Regions from separate parts of the Alteromonas sp. CI.11.F.A3 genome, predicted to be linked through region 2. Evidence: predicted binding sites of a transcription regulator. Region 2 holds the regulator's gene; the other holds the start of a gene.

Region 1 (5,205 bases), 280 kb from region 2:
TAGGGTGGCTGTAAGGGCGCGGATTATACGCACATACCTGCTTTTGTACAAGCATTAATCACCGGCAAATTTTATGTTTGTGTGTGTTTTGATGAAATTGGGCTAGATACGCTGAATGGTGGGGGGTAGCGGGTTCAGTCGGGGTTAAAAAGGCTAAGTGCGAGGCTTAACCTTCATGTTTACAATGCTGCCTTAAATGAAAACACGGTTTCATTTTCATCTGAACGCACCATCAGGCTGCCTTTATGGGCTTCAGCAATTTGCGAGGCGATAAACAAACCTAAACCCAAGCCACCGGTTTGTTTATTGTTTTCATTTCGCCAAAATGGGTGAAATAGCTTATCGATAACATCAGCGCTTATTGGGACACCCCCATTAGACACACTTACTGTAAGTGTTTCTTCTTCAATATTCGCGTTAACGTTAATAGGCTGCGCTCTATCGCCGTGCACTATGGCGTTAATCAGCAAGTTAGATAATAACTGGCTGATACGCTCTGGGTCACACGAAAAAGTGCCTTCTATATTGATATCTGCACGTATGTCTCGGTCTGAATGCAAACCCGATAGTTCACTTACCGTATGTGCTAATACACTTTGTAAATCGTTTACTGGCTTAACGTTTAGTTGAATCCCCTTGCCCATTTGCCCGTGCGTAAAATCCATCACGTCACTAATGAGTCGCGTCATACGTCTAGCGCTATTGTCCATTCGCGACAGCACTTTTTGGGAAGTGGCATCACTGACGTGATCAACAAGGAAATCGACCCCCATTTTAAGCGCCGATAACGGTGTTCTTAAGTCGTGACCTAAAATGGCGATATATTGCTCTCGCAATTTAGCGGCAGCTTGCTCGCTAATGAGATTAGTTTCAGCCGCGGCTAGACGGTCATCTACTTCCATCTGCCTTGAAATCAGCTCGGCGAAAGACTTTATTTGATTTTCAATTTTATCGGTTTTTAACACCGCAGGAAGTGGATCTAAACCACAAAGCGTACCGAAAAAGTCACCGCTTTTGTCGTAAATGGGATAAGAAAAGTAACTTTCGAATCCATACATGATGGGGATTTCGCTTTCGCGATAAACGGTATCTTCTTTAGCGTGCTCAATCACAATCGGTTTCGTAGATTTTCTTACCTGGTTGCAAAAGGTGGTTTTGATATCGAGTTCATCGCCAGGTATTAAATTAAAATCTACCTGATCGAGCACAGCGCACATGGTCCAATTATCTTCCGTCACTCTGGCGACGCAAATAAAGCGAAGTCCCGTGGCATCTGACAACATTTTCATTATATGTGGAACAGCTTCTATCGATTGAATCGTGCGAATATCTCGCTCAATGGAAGAATTCATTACATCCTCTTCGTATCTAAGTCACCTAAATCACGCCGATTTTCGGCACTCGATGTCACGCTCTAGCAAGAAAGATTCTTGTGCCTAGTGATAAATTTACTGTTCTTCGTGGCTGTGTTGTTAGCTAAAAACGGTAACCAATGTGAATGAAGCCGGTAAATTTTTGCATATAGACGTGGCGATGTGAAAGCTGTTTTCCAACGTACGTTTTTAAAATATATCGAAGCGTACTTGGTCACTATACTTAAGTTGTAGAAAAATAAAATCAAAAAACTGCAAATACTGTTTATTTATCCAGTTAAATATTGTACAGTTTTATGGTCTATTCATCTAAGGGGACCTACCATGGCCATTACAACACAGTATGTTGTCACGCACAAAGGGGTAGAAAAATTGGTTACTACCGATAAAAAAGAAGCAGATCAGTACGATAAGATGCTCGACGCTGCCGACAACCTTGCTGAATACATTCAAGCAAAGGGCTTGGGCATTGACGATAGCCTTGTTGAAGAACTCACTATTATGTTGTCTAAAAATAAAGACAAGGTGAGCAAAATTTTTAAAGGTGCGACAGCACAAAGTGTATTAGAAGATGAGAGTGCCGACGTAGTAAAGCTTAAAGCCAACGGATAGGCATAGCAGAAAAGCTTGGCGTGCTTTTAAGTGGCACTAACGTAAGTAGAAAAAGGTTAAAAGCACGCGAAAGATAAACAGCACAGATTATCCTGTGCGTTTATCCGTGTTAAAACGAGCAATTAGCCCGTTAACTTGATTTACGGTATCACGAAGATCTCGACCCACTTTGAGGGAAGCTTCTGATGACTTCTGCGTTGCTTCCGCGCTATTGGCAACATCGACGAGCTGCTGATTAATATGCTCAGCCACGGTGCTTTGTTCTTCTACAGCAGAAGACATTTCAACGGTAGCTGAGGCGATACCACTTACCGCATTATTGATTTCTTGTAGCGCGCCTCGGGTTTCTTCAACAATGGCACTACCGTGTTCAGCAGACACCAACCCTTCCGAAGATACCTTTACGGCCCGTTCTGTTCTATCAACAAGCTCTTGAATAATGTTGTGAATTTTATCGGTGGACACCCGAGTTTTAGATGCCAAGGTACGAACTTCATCGGCAACAACAGCAAAGCCGCGTCCTTGTTCGCCAGCGCGGGCGGCTTCTATAGCGGCATTAAGTGCTAGCAGGTTTGTTTGATCAGCAATGCTAGAAATGATGCTAGCCGCTTCGCCTATATCACTGGTGGATTGGGCAAGCTCGGTAACCGTATCGGAAATCGACTCCACCGCGCCTTTTAATGACAGTATAGCCTGCATCGCTTCTTCAGCTTTGTCGTTACCCATTTGTACGTTAGTCGCGGCAGTTTTAGCACTAACCGCATTGCTCTCTACTCGCTCAGCTACTTCTTGAATAGCTTGACTCATTTGAGTTACCGCTGTGGCAATTTGCTGGGTGGCAAGGTTTTGCTGAATAATTGTTTTACTGGTTAACTCGGCTTGGCTGTGAGTTGAGACTGCAATATCTTCTAACCCCTCAGATTCATCTTTAATGCGGGTTAAGGCCGTTCGAGTACGCGCGAGTTCACAGCCTAACGCTAACTTAGCCTGAGCAATATAATCAACATCGGCATAATACGTTTGTGCCACGAGTTCATTACTATAGCTAGCAGGACTTAACGAAAGAAACTCCCGCCAGTAACTCCGGCTTTTTGCCGATTGCCACACCATCATAATCAGTAGTGCAATGAAAGTAACACCTAGAGGTACCAAACCCGCCGTAAAGCCAATGGCTACCAACAGCAGTAAACTTACCACTATCATGGGTAACATAGGTGAGAGTGTCTGACCCAATTTTGCAGCAAAAGGAATTGGCGATTTTCCTGCCGATAACCTGGCATATATGGCGGATGCTCGTGTTATTTCTTCATCGGCGGCATGAACCCTAACTGACTCATAACCCACCGCTTGTCCGTTTTCGTGTACGGGGGTTACGAATGCTGACACCCAATAGTGGTCGCCGTTTTCTCGTCTATTTTTAACGAGTCCAGCCCAACTTTGACCCGATTCTAACGTTCGCCACATTTCTTTAAACACACTTGATGGCATATCCGGATGACGAATAATGTTGTGGTTTTTTCCTATCAGGTCTTCTCGGTTGTACCCACTTGCCTCTACAAACTCATCATTGCAGTGTTGTATGACACCCCGTTTGTCAGTGGAAGAGATAAGGCGGTAGTGAGATGGGAATTTGTATTCGCGTTGGGTAACAGACTGATTTTTCTTCACTAATAAAATCCATTGCTATAGTGGTATCAAAGTAAATAGGAGCGTCCTATTTCTTTATAGTTACCTAGAAGCGTAGAACATTATTGGCTAGATTTATACTAAAGTAGAAAAAGATTCGGTAACAATGAAGATTATAAGAATAAAAAAATTACGCCAGTGGCAAGCGAACTGTAATAGTGGTGCCCCTATCGATTTCACTGGCCACTTCAAATTGGCCGCCATGTTCTTCAATAATAGTCAGTGAAATAGACATACCAAGACCGGTACCATCACCTGGCGGTTTAGTGGTGAAAAAGGGGGTAAACATTTTGCCGATAACTTCCTCTGTCATACCTTTGCCTTCATCTTGCAACGTAATGACCGCCTCGCCTTCTACCGATTCAACAACAAACTTAATGCATTTTCCTTCGTCTGTGGCATAGATGGCATTAGTGAGTAAGTTGACGAGTACTTGCTGTATTTGCCCAGCGTTGCCTAGTACTTCGATATCGGTTTCAGGAGGCGTGAATATAACCTTATTTTTGTACTTGTGCAGATTATTCGTGATTCGTAAGGCTGAGTTTATCGCTTCGGCAACATTAATGGCTACGCGCTTACCACCGCTAGGGTAGGAAAACCCTCTTAGCGCTTTTACGATATCGATAATTCTTTCGATACCTTCTGAGGACTCTTCAAACATTTCTGAGATAGCCTCGGCGCTCTCTTTTAATGAATACGTGTTTTCAAGCGCTAAATAACGGGCTTCTATTTCTCCACCAGCATCTTCACAAAGTATCTTTATTTCAGACAAAGCACTCTGGTAATCCTTAAAGATGTCGCCAGCCACCGAGGTGTTGCTACGCACATAACCAATCGGATTATTAATTTCGTGGGCAATACCGGCCGCCAACTGACCTAACATGGCCATTTTATCTGCGGTTATTAGCTTTTCTTGCAGATAGCGTTGGTCTTTTTCCATCGAAGACAGCGCGGCTTTGTGATGCTTAATTTCGTGTTTAGAACTTCGGTAGCCTATACCAAATTGAAGATAGTGCTTATTTGCATCCAGCACATACAGCATTTCTTCATCTAGTTCGCTGTTTTTGGTCAGTAGTGCTAGCCATGCCTGCTCGCCATTGCCCAAGTTCTGCATGAAATGTAATACGTAAGCCTCTTCATGATTGTCAGGCCTTTCAACGATATTTACACACCATTGGCTATAATCTTCGGTGACAGACAGTGGCAGCTCATCTAACATAACCTTGGCAAAATCGTTGGCTTCAACCCAACCATTCTCTACTTGCCAAATTTTGTTGTCATCTCCTTGAACCACTTTTCCAGCTTTGGTAATGAAGGCTAAACCACAAAAGGCATCGCTGAACTCTACTGCTGACTCAATGGCGGAGAAAATGAAACTCGCCCCGCTATCGGAAGTTTTAAGGTGGGAAGCAGAGCGATTTAGAAAGATTAATTCTCGCTCTCTTTTTTTCGATTCATGTAATGCTTTACGCAAGGCTTGCGTTGCCGAATAGGCATCACTTGAGTAGCTTTCTAAAAACCACTCAGCATTTGC
Region 2 (15,379 bases):
ACCGCCAATCAAGGCGGCTGCGATAGCAAGACCAAACCATTGAATGGCATAACCCAAATGCTTTTCAGGCGGCATGACAACACTGTTATAACGCCTAACAAAAAGGTCATTCTTTGCGGTAAGTACTACTACATAAGGTAATAAGTTAAGTGATAGCAATTCACTGGCGGTACTAATTGAAATTTGCTGAATACGTGCTGGAAAGCGTGATGCTGATGTAAGCGTTTCTTTTACTAACGGGTTATGACTGGGCAGACTCACCACTCCTTCAAATTGTTGTGAGTGGTGACTAATTTTCACAGCCGGTAGCGAGCGTGATAAATCTGGTGCAGGCAACCAACCATAGTTAACCAAAACCCACCCTGCGTTGGTTTGCACTGGCGCCAGCACGTCGTAACCTACCCGTTGTTCATGTATTTGGTTATCGAGCAATAACACCTTGTCACCGTTTGGCGTACCTTCAAAAGAAACGGTTCGATCTTCGGGCTCTTTCATAGAAAGGGCATCGATGAGCGACAAGCTTTCTTTCCCCTGTTTTTCGGTTATGCTAGCTATGCGTTGTTGCTTTTGTGCCATTCGATCTAGTTGCCAGAACCCCAAGCTACACATCGCCATTACACATAAACTGGTAATGACGATAGCGATTAATTTGGATGCTCTCACCTGATTCATTTGGCCAACCTGCACACTACTATTGAGGTTTATATGTTGATAAAAATAATCTTGGTTGCGTTGGTACTTTTCATGATCGTTAACCTTTTTATGGCCATGCGAGTCATGATGAAAAACGATCCCAAAGACGGTCCAATGAGTAAATACATCGGTCGCAGGGTGCTCACTTCTGCCATTATTGTGATTTTAATTTTAGTGGCAATTGGCACCGGTTTAATTACGCCAAACCCTCGACCGTACTAGGGTTTGGCTGCGTTTTTTTATCGGCGTTTATAAAACGTAAACAAAGATATAAAGCATCACCCACACCACATCAACAAAGTGCCAATACCAACTTCCGGCTTGAAAGGCAAAGTGGTTATGCGGCGTAAAATGCCCTTTTAGCACTCTAAAAAACATAACAATCAGAATGATGGTGCCAAGCGTCACGTGCATACCGTGAAAGCCCGTCAGCATGAAAAAGGTATTACCGTAAATGCCTGACTGTAGCGTTAGCCCTAGGTCGCGGTAGGCGTGAACATACTCTTCAACTTGTAAGAATAAAAAACCAATTCCCAACAAGATAGTAACGCCTAACATGACGGTGAGTTGCTTGCGTTTGTTCTGCTCTAAACCAACATGAGCAAAGTGCAATGTGACCGATGATATAAGCAAAATAACGGTATTGATGGTGGGTAGGCCAACCGCACTCATTTCCTGAGTAGTAATGCCCCCGGGGGTTGATACAAGCGGCCACATTGCTTCAAAGGTGGGCCATAACACTTCGTTAGTCATCGCGTTATTTGATGCACCGCCCAACCAAGGCACTGAAATGAATCGGGCGTAATAGAGCGCGCCAAAGAAAGCGGCAAAGAACATAACTTCAGAGAAGATAAACCAACTCATACCCTGCCGATAAGAACGACCTAATTGGTCGCTATAAAGCCCAGACATAGACTCATCAATTTGGTTTTTAAACCAGCCAACCAACATCACCATCAATACGACAAACCCAGCGAGAAGTGTATAACCTCCATAGCCTGATTCACCTTTAGTGGCTTCAATGACAAAGTTGCCCGCGCCAACGGCAATTAAAAATAGCGCCACCGCACCGACAATCGGCCATGGGCTTTGTGCTGGTACATAGTATTTCTGATAATCTGGGTATTTCTGATATTCTTGCTGCATTACTCTCTCCTTATCCCAATACCTGTTATTTACCACTTTCAGGTTGAGGGACCATGTAGGGATTCGGTTTTGTTTTCATGTCACTTGCTCGCGCGGTCACATCAAACAGGGTGTATTGCACAGTAAAATAACTAATATCTTCAGGAAGCTGTGGATCGACATAAAACTGCATGGGCATGTACGCCTCAGCCCCGGCACTTAAAGGCTGTTGATTAAAACAAAAGCATTCCGTTTTATTTAAATACAGCGCCGCCATACCTGGTGAAACCGACGGAATAGCTTGCGCCATCATATTGTTAGATGCCGGGTTTCTGACGTAAAACGACACCGTATTAAGTTCCCCTGGATGTACTTTCATACGGCTAGTTTGCGCTCGAAATTCCCACGGCATACCGGTATTGGTGCGGGTTATAAATTCCACCGTTACCTCACGACTTTCATCTATTTCGATAGACTCATATACCGCTGCGGTATTTTCGGTTTTGCCATTAATACCGGTAACATCGCAAAATACGTCGTAAAGTGGCACTAAGGCGAACCCAAAACCAAACATACCAAACACAATAACGACGAGTTTTATCACCATTTTGTTGTTTGCATTGGTTTGTGTCATGGTTACCTCCCGTGCCTACTTTTTGTGCTGATACATGATCACAATTTAGCGACTATTTTGCCTGCTTTGCTTTCATTACCTGTACTGCTTGTTCTACTTACCTTACTGGCATTACTTCTTATTCTTATTTAACAACCGGCGGCGTTTCAAAGGTGTGATAGGGTGCTGGAGAAGGTATTTCCCACTCTAGTCCCTCAGCACCTTCCCACACTTGAGCAGATACTGGCTCACCTTGCTTCTTACAGGCCTTAATTAACAATGCTAAGAAGATGAGCTGCGACAACCCAAAGGCAAAGCCGCCAAGGCTTATCCATTTGTTAAAGTCAGCAAATTGTAAGGCGTAGTCAGGAATACGACGTGGCATACCAGCTAGCCCCACAAAGTGCATAGGGAAGAACAACACATTTACCGACACAAGTGAGCACCAGAAATGCCATTTTGCGAGCCCCGTGTGGTACATTTTTCCTGTCCACTTGGGTAACCAATAGTACACCGCAGCCATAATCGAGAAGATGGCACCGGTGACCAGAACGTAATGGAAGTGTGCGACCACGAAATAGGTATCGTGGTATTGGAAATCGACGGGCACGATGGCCAGCATTAATCCTGACAGGCCCCCAATGGTAAACAATACGATAAACGCAATGGCAAACATCATGGGCATTTCAAAGGTAAGAGAGCCGCGCCACATGGTCGCCACCCAGTTGAACACTTTCACGCCTGTTGGCACCGAAATAAGCATGGTGGCAAACATGAAGAACATTTCCATATACACCGGCATACCGGTGGTAAACATATGGTGAGCCCACACCACAAAAGACAGCAGCGCAATAGAGCCTGTGGCGTACACCATTGAGGCATAGCCGAACAGCTTCTTCCTAGAAAATGTAGGGACAATTTGAGAGATAATACCAAAGGCTGGCAATATCATTATGTACACCTCGGGATGCCCAAAGAACCAGAAGATATGCTGGAACATAACGGGGTCACCACCACCTGCCGCATCAAAGAAGCTGGTGCCGAAGAACTTATCTGTCAGCACCATGGTGACAGCCCCCGCCAAGACCGGCATTACTGCAATAAGTAAGAAAGCAGTGATGAGCCAAGTCCATACGAATAAAGGCATTTTCATCCACGTCATGCCAGGGGCACGCATATTGAAAATGGTCACAATGACGTTAATCGCCCCCATAATGGATGAGATACCCATAATATGTACCGAGAACACAAACAACGCCGTCGAGTCGCCGCTGTAGGTGGTAGAAAGCGGTGCATAGAAGGTCCACCCAAATGCTGGGCCGCCCCCCTCTAAAAAGAGCGAGCTAAGTAATATCAGAAAGGCACCGGGTAATATCCAGAAACTCCAGTTATTCATTCGCGGCAGAGCCATATCTGGTGCACCTATCATCATAGGAATTAGCCAGTTTGCGAGCCCCGTAAAGGCTGGCATTACCGCACCAAATACCATGATAAGGCCGTGCACCGTGGTCATTTGGTTAAAGAAGTTTGGCTCAACAATTTGTAATCCAGGCTGAAATAGCTCAGCGCGGATCACCATTGCCATGGCGCCACCAATTAAAAACATGATAAAGGCGAACCATAAATACAAGGTGCCTATATCTTTGTGGTTAGTGGTAAACAACCATCGGGTTATTCCTTTTGGAATATGACTATGATGGTCATGATCTTCGTGATGCGCCGAGGTATCCGGCGCAATGACATCAGTTGCTTTACTCATTACGCACTCCTAGTTCCCATTAACGACGGCATTAACATCTTTGGCCTGCACCATATCGCCCGTGTTATTACCCCACGCATTTCGCTCGTAGGTCACCACAGCCGCAATGTCTTTCAGGCTTAACATTTTTCCGAACGCCTGCATGGCCGTTCCGGTTTTACCGTTTAACACAATATCGATATGGGCAGTTTGGTCTTCAAGAACCATCTCACTGCCTTTAAGCGCAGGAAAAACGCCAGGTAACCCTTCGCCGTTAGGCATATGGCAAGCTGCACAGGTGGCGTTATAAACCCGCTTGCCTTCATCCATAAGTTCATCCATCGACATATTCATTGACAGTAAACGTTGCTCTTCTTCTTTCGCTTGGCGAGCGGCTTCTTCTTGTTCATCCATCCACGCATCAAATTCGGCAGGCTCTTTAGCGATGACCACAACTGGCATGAAGCCATGATCTTTTCCGCAAAGCTCGGCGCACTGCCCACGATAAATACCAGGCTCGTTTACCTTTGCCCAAGACTCATTGATAAATCCGGGGTTAGCATCTTTTTTCACCGCAAAATCTGGTACCCACCACGAGTGAATAACGTCATCTGAGGTAATAAGAAAGCGCACTTTTTGCCCTGTGGGGATCACCAGTGGACGGTCGACCTCAAGCAAATAATTCGCGCCTTTCTCGAATTTGTTTTCAATTTGTTCTCGCTGAGTTGCCATTAACGAATAGAACTCAACGTCTCTGTCCATATATCGGTAATGCCACTTCCACTGAGATCCAGTTACGACAACAGTAAGATCGGGCTCACTGGTATCTTCCATCGCAATAAGGGTTTTGGCCGCAGGAATAGCCATTAGAATAAGAATAATGAAAGGGACTACGGTCCATGCAATTTCCACTTTTACATTTTCGTGGAAGTGAGCGGGTTTCGCCCCTCTGGATTTACGGTGTAAGTACATTGAGGCAAACATAACCCCAAAAACCGCAACGGCAATTGCGATACAAATAAAGAACATCAACATATGGAGGTCGTATACTTGACCACTTATGTCGGTTGCGCCTCGGCGCAAATTTATGGAAGAGCCTTCGCCCGTTGCTACATCAGCAAACAGTAGTGGCGAGGTAAGCAAAAGTGGAAGCCCGCAGAGCCACTTTGCCGCTTGTGTCGTTACTCGTTTCACTCAACACCTCCGTTATAACAGAAGCATTACGCACTGGTTGCGCTGCGCTTCTGGCAACTGATACCCGAAATCCAACTTTTAACTGAAAGACCTAGCCTTAGTTGTAAAGCAAAGTTACAGCTATTGTTATTATTTTGTTAAATACAGTATAAGAATTGCTCAATAAAACGCACAAGTCTAGTCTTTTCTAAGAAAAAACAATTACAGCGTTCAATTTTTAACCAAAAGTTGTATGTAAGAGAAATGACTCACGTCACAGCGTATGGACGCTATACGGGTAATTAGTGTGCCCGTTTGAAACGCTCATTTTGAACGAGATAGGCAAATAGAAGATGGCTATAAGTTTCTTATAATCAAAAGGTAGTCACTTAATAGTGAATGTTTTTCAAACAGAATAGATGACTGAAATAGTATTCGCTAGTACCAAAAAGGGTGACATAAATAGAAGATAAAATGTGGGAGCCAGATCTGCTGGCTTTTAAGGTATTTCTTAGGCTTAAACAAGATTATTGTACAAGCAAGGTATATTAAACATACAAAAAAGCGGCCTATAAGCCGCTTTCTTTATTAAATAGCTAAAAGGTTACATCCAGTCAGCATTTCGAATAACACCAACGGCAATCCCTTCAATGGAAAAAGGCTCTGAAGCTAAGTCGACCTTAATAGGAGAGAATTCATCATTTTCAGCATGAAGTAATACTTCGCGACCACGCTTTTCAAGGCGTTTAACGGTAACGTCTTCATCAACACGTGCTACTACCACTTGCCCATTATGGACATCCGTAGTGCGGTGCACGGCTAACAAGTCACCATCAAGTATACCTATGTCTTTCATACTCATACCGCTTACACGAAGTAAGAAGTCAGCGTGAGGCTGAAACAGAGCAGGGTCGACCTTATAGTGAGATTCAATATGCTCTTGCGCTAAAATAGGCTCGCCCGCAGCTACTCGGCCAATAAGAGGTAGCCCTTCTTCTTCAGGAGCTTCATCTTCAAGGGGGATATTTAATTTAATACCACGGGAAGTACCTGGAAGAATTTCAATGACCCCTTTTCGGGCCAATGCTTTTAAATGTTCTTCAGCGGCATTCGCAGAGCGAAAACCTAAATGACGGGCAATTTCTGCACGGGTAGGCGGCATGCCAGTTTCGAGCATGGTTGTTTTTATAAGCTCGAGAACTTCTGTTTGTCTTGCTGTGAGTGGGCGCATAAAAGACCTGTCTGTCTATACAGTTCCTGTAAGTATATACACCTAAAAGGAAATGACAAGCACAAAGCTTGACTAAGCATGATTTTTAATTAGCGCTAGCCTTAACGAAAAAAGCGGCCATGAAGGCCGCTTTGTATATCACTACTATTTGTAGTAGTTAGAACTTATATTGCAAGCTTACACGGGCATTAAGCGGCTCGCCGGTAGCAATATTATTGTCATTATGCGCTGACGGGAAATAATCTTCGTCGAATAAATTTTCCACGTTAAGCTGAATTTTAACATCTTCGCTGTAATCGTAATAAAGTGCAGCGTCTACACGAACGAAATCAGGTAATTCAACGGTGTTATTTAATGACGCGTATTGCTCTGATTGATAAATCACGCCTAATGCAACACGCCACTTGTCGTTTACTTCGTACTGGTTCCATAACGTCAGCATATGCTCTGGAAGCTGTGCTAAATCACGGTTCGCCAATGTGCCATCTACAATTCGGCCCATTTCTTCACCATCGAGGTTGCTATAACCAGCATTGATTGCCCAACGCTCTGAAAGTTTGCCCACCACCTGCACTTCAAAACCTTTGGTTTCGGTACCGGTTAAAATAGACGCTTCTGGATTGTTAGGATCTTGCGCTGTACCGTTTTCACGTTCAACTTCAAATGCCGCTGCTGTCACGCTTAGCGAGTCAGTGAGATTCCATTTAACACCAATTTCCTTATTTTCAAACTCTTCTGCTTCCAGCGCTTGGCTTGAAAGCGAGAGCGAAAGGAATTGATCACCAGAACGAGGCAAGAACGATTTACTGTAACTGGCGTAAATCGATACTGATTCCGCTGGCTTGTAAATTACACCAGCGCGAGGCGACACTTGTGAATCAGAGCTTGATAGAAAACCATCGTTACCGTCGTCAGCACCGTTTGCTACTTCAATGCTATCTACCACATCGATATCAAAATTGTCGTAGCGAAGACCGGCCACCACAATCCAATTATCGTTAAGCTTAATTTCATCTTGTACGAAAGCTGAAGTAAAGGTGACTTCTGATGCACGATCTCTTACCGGGTCTGTTAGCGTCATTGAAGGAATAACGAGTGGATCGCTAAACACGAAGGATACTTGGTCGTCTTGGCTATCGGCAAAAAACGCATCACGGCGCGCGTTTTCTGTATCTTGACTGCCGTACTCCATTCCCGTCAGTAAGGTATGGTTAATATCACCCGTGGCAAACTGCCCAATAAGGTTTAATTGAACCAACGCATTCTCACGAGTAGTGGTATCACGATACCCGTCTAAGGTAACCGTACCTGCATCAGCATCAAAATTAACGGGGTACAAGTTTTGATAAGCTTTATCATAGTCAGCAAACTGAACGGTACCGTTTAAGTTCCAATGTTGCGATAGTGCGTGATCAACACGCACACGGGCAATATGCGCTTCAAGCGTGGTATTGTTGAAGTCGGGATCACCAAAGTAGGTATCGTCATAGCCTTCTAGCGGCGCACCATCTAATGAAGGGATACCTCTATCTACTAACCGGTCATCGTTTACGTATTCGTAAGATGCTACAACCGTGGTGTCGTCGGAAGCCATCCATGTGTAGGTAGGGTTAATGGCGTAACGTTCACCATCTTTAAAATCACGATGATTATCAATACTGTCAAACACACCATTAAAACGAAAAGCATTGTTCGCATCTATGGCTTTATTGGTATCTACACTAATAGAGCCAGCGCCAAAGGTATCTATACCTGCTGACAGTGTGGTGAAGTCTTCTGCGCTACTGGCCACTTTAGTCACACGGTTAACGACACCACCGCCGCCGCCACGACCAAATAAAAGCGCGTTGGCACCACGCAATATTTCAACGCGTTCTAAATTATATAGGGGGCGGAAGTATTGAACGTCATCGCGAAGCCCATCAACAAAGAAATCGGCAGTAGTGTTCTGACCACGAATAGTCACCTGATCGCGATGGTCTTCACCCAGCCCAATGCTCACACCTGGCGTGTATTGCATAACATCGGCAATACTAAACAGTGCTTGTTCTGAAATTTGCTGTGCACTTACTACCGATACTGACTGTGGCACGTTAACTAATAATGTAGGGGTTTTAACCGCTGTGGCGACTTGTTGGCCGAAGAATGCGCCGCGTACGGTAATACGCTCAACGCTTTCATCTGACTCAGACATAGTGTCTTGTGCAAAAACAGGTGTGCCATAAAGCGCCAATAAAACAGCAGTAGAAATAGTTGCTTTACCAAGTTTCAAGCAAGTCTCCTCAAGTGATAATTCAAACAGTATTGAAAATGATAGATATTCTTATTTATAGCGGATTCTAGTCAGATTTATTTATAATTAAAAGGTGTATTAATAAAAATTAAACTTTTGTTATAAATGAAAGCGTCAGCTTAACTAGACAGTCTGTTTAGATAGCAATAATGAATAAGAGCAGCACCTTTAATTAGGTTTGCGCCGAGGTGACAAGTTTGGCATTAAGGCATAAAGTAACCTTTCTTCTATTTATCTTTAATCAGAGTATTTAATTCCTCATGTTGCATTTCCTCGACTATACCCCCGAGCTAGCCCCTCATTTTGACCGCATAAATAGAGAGTGGATCACCAAGATGTTTCGTTTAGAGAGCGTTGATGAGGCCGTTATTGGCAATCCTCAGTGTAATATTATCGACAAGGGTGGATACATTTGGTTTGCTGAACATCCCGATTTTGGCATTGTAGGTACATGCGCATTAATGAAAAAAGGGGATGGGGTATTCGAACTTACTAAGATGGGTGTGGTCAGTGAAGCAAGAGGATTAAAAGTAGGCGAAGGCTTGTTGCAATATGTATTGAATAACGCCCCTGCTATTGCTTTTAATACGTTATTTCTTTTAACGAATAAGAAGTGTGAGGCCGCCATTCATCTTTATGAGAAAAATGGCTTTGTTCATTGTGAAGAAATCATGCAAAAATTTGGTTGTGCTTATGAACGCTGCGATGTGGCTATGCATTACAAAGGTACTGCCACCAAGTGATATGTGAGTAAAAACACGCTCAATCAATATGCTATGGCGACAATTTATACTAATGACTCTTCCAAACAGCCCCACGGCCTCTGCATGACATTGCACGAGATGTGGTACACTTCTCCCGTTTTAATTTCATAGGATTACAGAATTCATGTCGTGGATGCGAAAAGCCCTTTTGTCGCTATTTCATTATCCTGTTAAGTTGCTGGTTAAAGCCCACAGCATTCCCGTAAACGTAGAGACTGAGCTTGGCATTGATAAGTCGAAGCCCATCGTTTACTTGCTTCCAGCAAACTCGGTAACCGATCAATTAGCGCTTAGAATGTCAACAGAAGCACTAGGCCTACCGAGCCCGACTGATACGCTAACATTAGCGGGCAGAGAATACCCTTCTACCTTGTTCTTACGTAAAACACAGCCGATTTTTCGCTCACAAGCAAACGATACCGGTATTGAAGACGTATTTACTGACCTGTTTCATTTACACAGAGATCATCATCAGCTAGATCTTCAAGTGGTGCCGGTATTTGTAACGTGGGGACGAGCCCCAGGGCGAGGAACACCAGGACTTGCTGACCTTATTGCCGATAATGCAGCGCCAAGTTGGCTGAGAAAACTCTTCATTGTGATGTTCTTGGGCCGCGATAATTTTATCAATTACTCAAAAGCGGTATCGGCGCGCGCCATGTCAAACCAACATGGCAGTGACAAAAGTATTGCACACAAATTAGTGCGAGTAGCGAGTACTCACTTTCAGCGTAAACGCCAAAGTATGACAGGCCCTACATTGTTAGAGCGCCAAGAGTTGAACAACAGTGTACTAGGCTCTGATGCCGTGCGTCGCGCTATGGCAGAAGAATCTCGTAGTAAAAAAATTACCCATGATGCATCTAAAGATAGAGCGCAATCATACGTTACCGAAATAGCCGCCGATTATCGCGAAGGGCTGATACGCTTTGGCGACCGACTACTTACTCGTATTTGGAACAAAATTTATAACGGCATAAGTGTTGGTCACTCTGAACGTATTAGAGAATTAGCCGCAAACGGCCATGAAATTGTTTACGTGCCTTGTCATCGCAGTCACATGGATTATCTACTGCTGACTTACGTGATTTATCATGAAGGTATGGTAACCCCACACATTGCCGCAGGTATTAACTTAAATTTCTGGCCGGTAGGTAAGATTTTCCGCCGAGGCGGTGCCTTCTTCTTGCGCCGTAGTTTTGCCGGTAATAAGTTGTATACCGCCGTTTTCCGCGAATATTTAGAGCTACTTTTTAATAAAGGCTATTCGGTAAAATATTACCCTGAAGGTGGCCGAAGCCGCACTGGTCGTCTTATTCCACCTAAAACAGGCATGCTAGCCATGACCATTCAAGCCATGCTTAAAGGTGTGAATAGGCCTGTTAGCTTGGTACCCGTCTATATTGGCTACGAAAACGTGATGGAAGTGAAAAGCTACCTAAACGAACTTAAAGGCACTAAGAAGCAAAAAGAATCTAACTGGCAAGTGTTCTCGGCTATTCGCAAGCTTAAGAACTACGGTCATGGTTATGTAAACTTTGGTGAGCCTATCCAGCTAAATCAATTTTTAGAAACCCATGTGCCAAACTGGCGCGATTGCCGTGATGCCGAGCCAGAGAAAAAACCCGCTTGGCTAACGCCGGCGGTAAACGAATTGGCCAACAATGTCATGACACGTATTAATCGCGCAGCTGCGGTAAATGGCATGGCGTTAACATCGCTGTGTTTACTGTCATCAAAAACACAAACTATGAGTGAGTCTGAGCTTAAACAAGCCATGGGCGACTTTATCAGTTTATTTAAAAACGTACCTTTCAGTGCCGATGCCACCATACCTGATGCCAGCGCGAAAGAATTGTTTGACGATACCTTGAAGCTTGGCAAGTTTGAGATTGATGAAGACGACTATGGTCGATTAATCAGCCCTAAACCTAAGTCTGCGGTTTATCTCACCTATTATCGCAACAATATTTTGCACTTATTTGCGTTGCCTGGCTTGATCATGGCCTGTGTATTTGCGCATAAAGGCACAAGTAAAGCGTCAGTTTTCCAGTTAATTGCTGCGCTATACCCGTTGTTGCAGCGCGAGCTATTTTTGCATTTATCTCAAGATGAAGCCCTTGCTCATACCGATGCGCTTATTGATGCGTTAGTGGACCAAGGCCTTCTACGTATTAAAGAGGTTGATTTACTTCCACCTGATGCCCAGCAAAAGCAGTTTCATTCAGCATGGTTGCTAAGCCGTTGTATGCAAGAAACTTTGCAACGTTATGCGGTAGTACTGACTATTTTAGATAAAGAGAAAGTGATTAGTCGCGGCGCACTTGAACGCACTAGCCGCCAAGTGGCAGAACGCTTATCTACCCTTTATGGGCTAAGCTCACCTGAGTTTTACGATAAGAACGTGCTTTCTAGTTTTATTAGCGCATTGAAAGACAATCATTGGTTAGACTCTACAGAAGATGGCAGCCTGAAATACTCTGAAGAATGTGAAGCGCTTCGGGAAGACGTGATGGCGCTAGTATGGCCTGAAATGACCCAGCATCTAGAGAACGTGGTATTGCATAACTAGCCTATACTCCGTCCGTGTGTTTGCAACTAGTTATTAATTACTAGTTACAACAGTGCTGCACACTGAAAAGATTGTTATCGATACCACAAAAAAGCCGAAACGTTGAAATACAACGCTTCGGCTTTTTTATTGATTTAGAATACGCTTTACCTCGCCCCAGGGTAAGCCATGCTTAACATGAAGCGAGGTAAAGCGAAAACGGTTTGCTCTTTACTTAGATGGTTGTGACAAGAAGAACTTATAAGCAGGGTCTTGCGTTACTTCATCTACTTTATAGCCAAGCTCGATAACATGTTCGTTGAAAGCATCTCGGCTTTCTGGAGCAATATCAAACCCAACCAACACTAAGCCTTCTGCCGCACCGTGGTTACGGTAATGGAACAAGGTAATGTTCCACGATTCACCCACGGTGTTTAAGAAGGTTAGCAATGCGCCAGGGCGCTCTGGAAATTCAAAACTGAACACTTGCTCGTTCAATATCGCCGGAGGTCTTCCCCCTACCATGTGACGAACGTGTAGTTTGGCTAATTCGTTATTGGTTAAGTTAAAGCATTGGTAGCCTTTAGCTTCTAAGTCGCTTTGCAGGCTTAGGAACTCTTGCTGACCGCCTTTTAATTTAACCCCAACGAAAATATGAGCTTCGTCGTCATTAGCATAACGATAGTTAAATTCAGTAATCGCTTTTGCGCCAACACATTCACAAAACTGCTTGAATGCCCCTTTGCGCTCAGGTATTTTCACCGCGAATACGGCTTCTTTTTGCTCGCCCAGTTCACAGCGTTCAGACACATAACGCAAAGTATGAAAGTTAATATTCGCGCCGCATAAAATGCCGCCCAGCTTCTTACCGGTAAGGTCGTGCTGCTTGGCATACTTTCGAATAGCCGCTACAGACAGCGCCCCAGCAGGCTCAGCAATAACACGGGTGTCATCAAAAATATCTTTAATGGCACCGCATATTTCATCGTTGGTTACCGTCATGGTTTCATCAATTAGGCGATTACACAGCCTAAAGGTTTCTTGCCCCATGACTTTAACGGCAACGCCATCGGCAAAAATGCCTACGTTTTCAAGTGCAGCAGGTGCACCTTCTTTTTGCGCCAAGGCAAAACAGGCAGACTCTTCCGATTCAACGGCAACAATTTTAATCTCTGGCTTTAATTGCTTTAAGTAAACCGCAATACCGGCCGCTAAACCGCCACCGCCTACCGCAACAAACAAAATATCCAGGTTAGGGTTTTGCTCTAGTAGTTCCCGTGCAACGGTTCCTTGACCCGCGATTACATCAGGGTCATCGAAGGGCGGCACAAAGGTGTAACCATGTTCTGCACAAAGCGCTTTCGCGTGGCCACTGGCTTGATCGAAACTCGTGCCATGCAGGACAACGTTTACATGGTCGCCGCCAAAACGACGTACTGCATCCACTTTAATGTCAGGGGTCGTTTCAGGCATTACTATAGTTGCCTGAATGCCCTTGCGCCTAGCGCTGTACGCCAAACCTTGTGCGTGATTACCGGCTGAAGCACCGATAACACCTGCACTAAGCTGAGCTTCGCTTAACGAACTTATACGGTTGTATGCGCCACGCAACTTAAATGACTTTACCGGCTGCTGGTCTTCACGCTTTAAGAATATTTCATTGCCTAATTCGGCAGACAACAACGACATGTAAGAAAGCTCACTGCTTACGGCTACGTCGTAAACAGGGGCTAATAGAATTTTCTTTAAATAGTCGTGATCGCTAACGGTCATAGATTTTCCAGTTTCGATACATCGCGTACTGCACCTTTATCCGCACTGGTGGCCAATGCAGCAAAGGTTTTCAATGATGTTGATACTTCACGAACGCGATCTTTAGGGCGCCAAGGCTTATCGCTGGCTTCCATTTTCGCGCGGCGCTCTGCTAGCTCTTCGTCGCCAATAGCGATGTTGATGCTACGATTTGGAATATCAATTTCAATCTTATCGCCGTGCTCAACTAAACCAATACCACCGCCACTGGCAGCTTCTGGTGAGCAGTGACCAATCGACAGACCACTTGTACCACCAGAGAAACGGCCATCGGTAACCAATGCACACGATTTACCTAAGCCTTTCGACTTCAAGTATGACGTGGGGTATAGCATTTCTTGCATACCCGGTCCGCCGCGTGGGCCTTCGTAACGAATGAATACCACATCGCCTGCTTTCACATCGTCAGCCAAAATACCGGCTACGGCATCATCTTGGCTTTCATAAATACGTGCAGTACCGGTGAACTTCAAAATAGACTCATCAACACCAGCGGTTTTAACAATACAGCCATCTTCTGCCACATTACCGTATAATACGGCTAGGCCACCTTCTTGGCTAAAGGCGTTTTCAACCGAGCGAATACAACCGTTTTCACGATCTGCATCTGCTTCATCCCAACGACAGCTTTGGCTGAACGCTTGGGTAGTACGAATACCAGCAGGGCCTGCGCGGAAAAATTTAATTGCATCGGTATTCTCTGGGTTAGTGATATCCCAATCGGCAATTACTTCTGTAAGCGACTTACCCAAGACATGGTTTGCATCACCATGCAGTAAGCCACCTTTATTTAATTCATTCAAAATACCTAATACGCCACCAGCGCGGTGCACATCTTCCATATGGTATTTCGGGGTAGAAGGAGCCACTTTACATAGGTGCGGAACCTTACGTGACAACCTATCAATATCGTTCATGGTGAAAGGAATTTCACCTTCCATTGCTGCTGCTAACAAATGCAAAATCGTGTTAGTTGAACCGCCCATGGCAATATCTAAGCTCATGGCATTTTCAAAAGCATTGAAGTTAGCAATGTTACGTGGCAATACGCTTTCATCATCATCGCCATAATAACGTTTACACAGCTCTACAATTTGCGAGCCTGCTTTTTTGAACAAACCTTCACGGTCTGCGTGGGTCGCTAGCATTGAACCATTACCCGGAAGCGATAGACCTAGCGCTTCAGTTAAGCAGTTCATTGAGTTTGCAGTAAACATACCTGAGCATGAACCACAGGTAGGACATGCAGAACGTTCAATTTCGTCGGTATCAGAATCACTTACTTTGTCATCAGCAGCGGCCACCATGGCATCTACTAAATCGAGTTTGATGATTTGATCAGAAAGCTTGGTTTTACCCGCTTCCATTGGCCCACCTGATACAAAC

The links. The regulator LexA, encoded in region 2, represses DNA repair genes until DNA is damaged. The targets are predictions, from matches to a motif close to TACTGTATNNNNATACAGTA.
Region 1: the regulator LexA is predicted to act here: its motif matches at 1,633-1,652, upstream of R1T43_RS02210 (YebG family protein).

What each region holds. Positions count from the first base shown of each region.
Region 1 covers NZ_CP136708.1:507,378-512,582, reverse strand. Annotated here, with positions in the region: gene R1T43_RS02215 (HAMP domain-containing sensor histidine kinase) at 180-1,352, opposite strand; gene R1T43_RS02210 (YebG family protein) at 1,698-1,985, shown strand; gene R1T43_RS02205 (methyl-accepting chemotaxis protein) at 2,073-3,653, opposite strand; gene R1T43_RS02200 (sensor histidine kinase) at 3,802-5,205, opposite strand, start outside.
Region 2 covers NZ_CP136708.1:217,994-233,372, reverse strand. Annotated here, with positions in the region: gene R1T43_RS01005 (SURF1 family protein) at 1-672, opposite strand, end outside; gene R1T43_RS01000 (DUF2909 domain-containing protein) at 706-915, shown strand; gene R1T43_RS00995 (cytochrome c oxidase subunit 3) at 943-1,839, opposite strand; gene R1T43_RS00990 (cytochrome c oxidase assembly protein) at 1,865-2,452, opposite strand; gene ctaD (cytochrome c oxidase subunit I) at 2,577-4,190, opposite strand; gene coxB (cytochrome c oxidase subunit II) at 4,200-5,312, opposite strand; gene lexA (transcriptional repressor LexA) at 5,947-6,573, opposite strand; gene R1T43_RS00970 (TonB-dependent siderophore receptor) at 6,731-8,845, opposite strand; gene R1T43_RS00965 (GNAT family N-acetyltransferase) at 9,127-9,609, shown strand; gene plsB (glycerol-3-phosphate 1-O-acyltransferase PlsB) at 9,755-12,202, shown strand; gene ilvA (threonine ammonia-lyase, biosynthetic) at 12,413-13,954, opposite strand; gene ilvD (dihydroxy-acid dehydratase) at 13,951-15,379, opposite strand, start outside.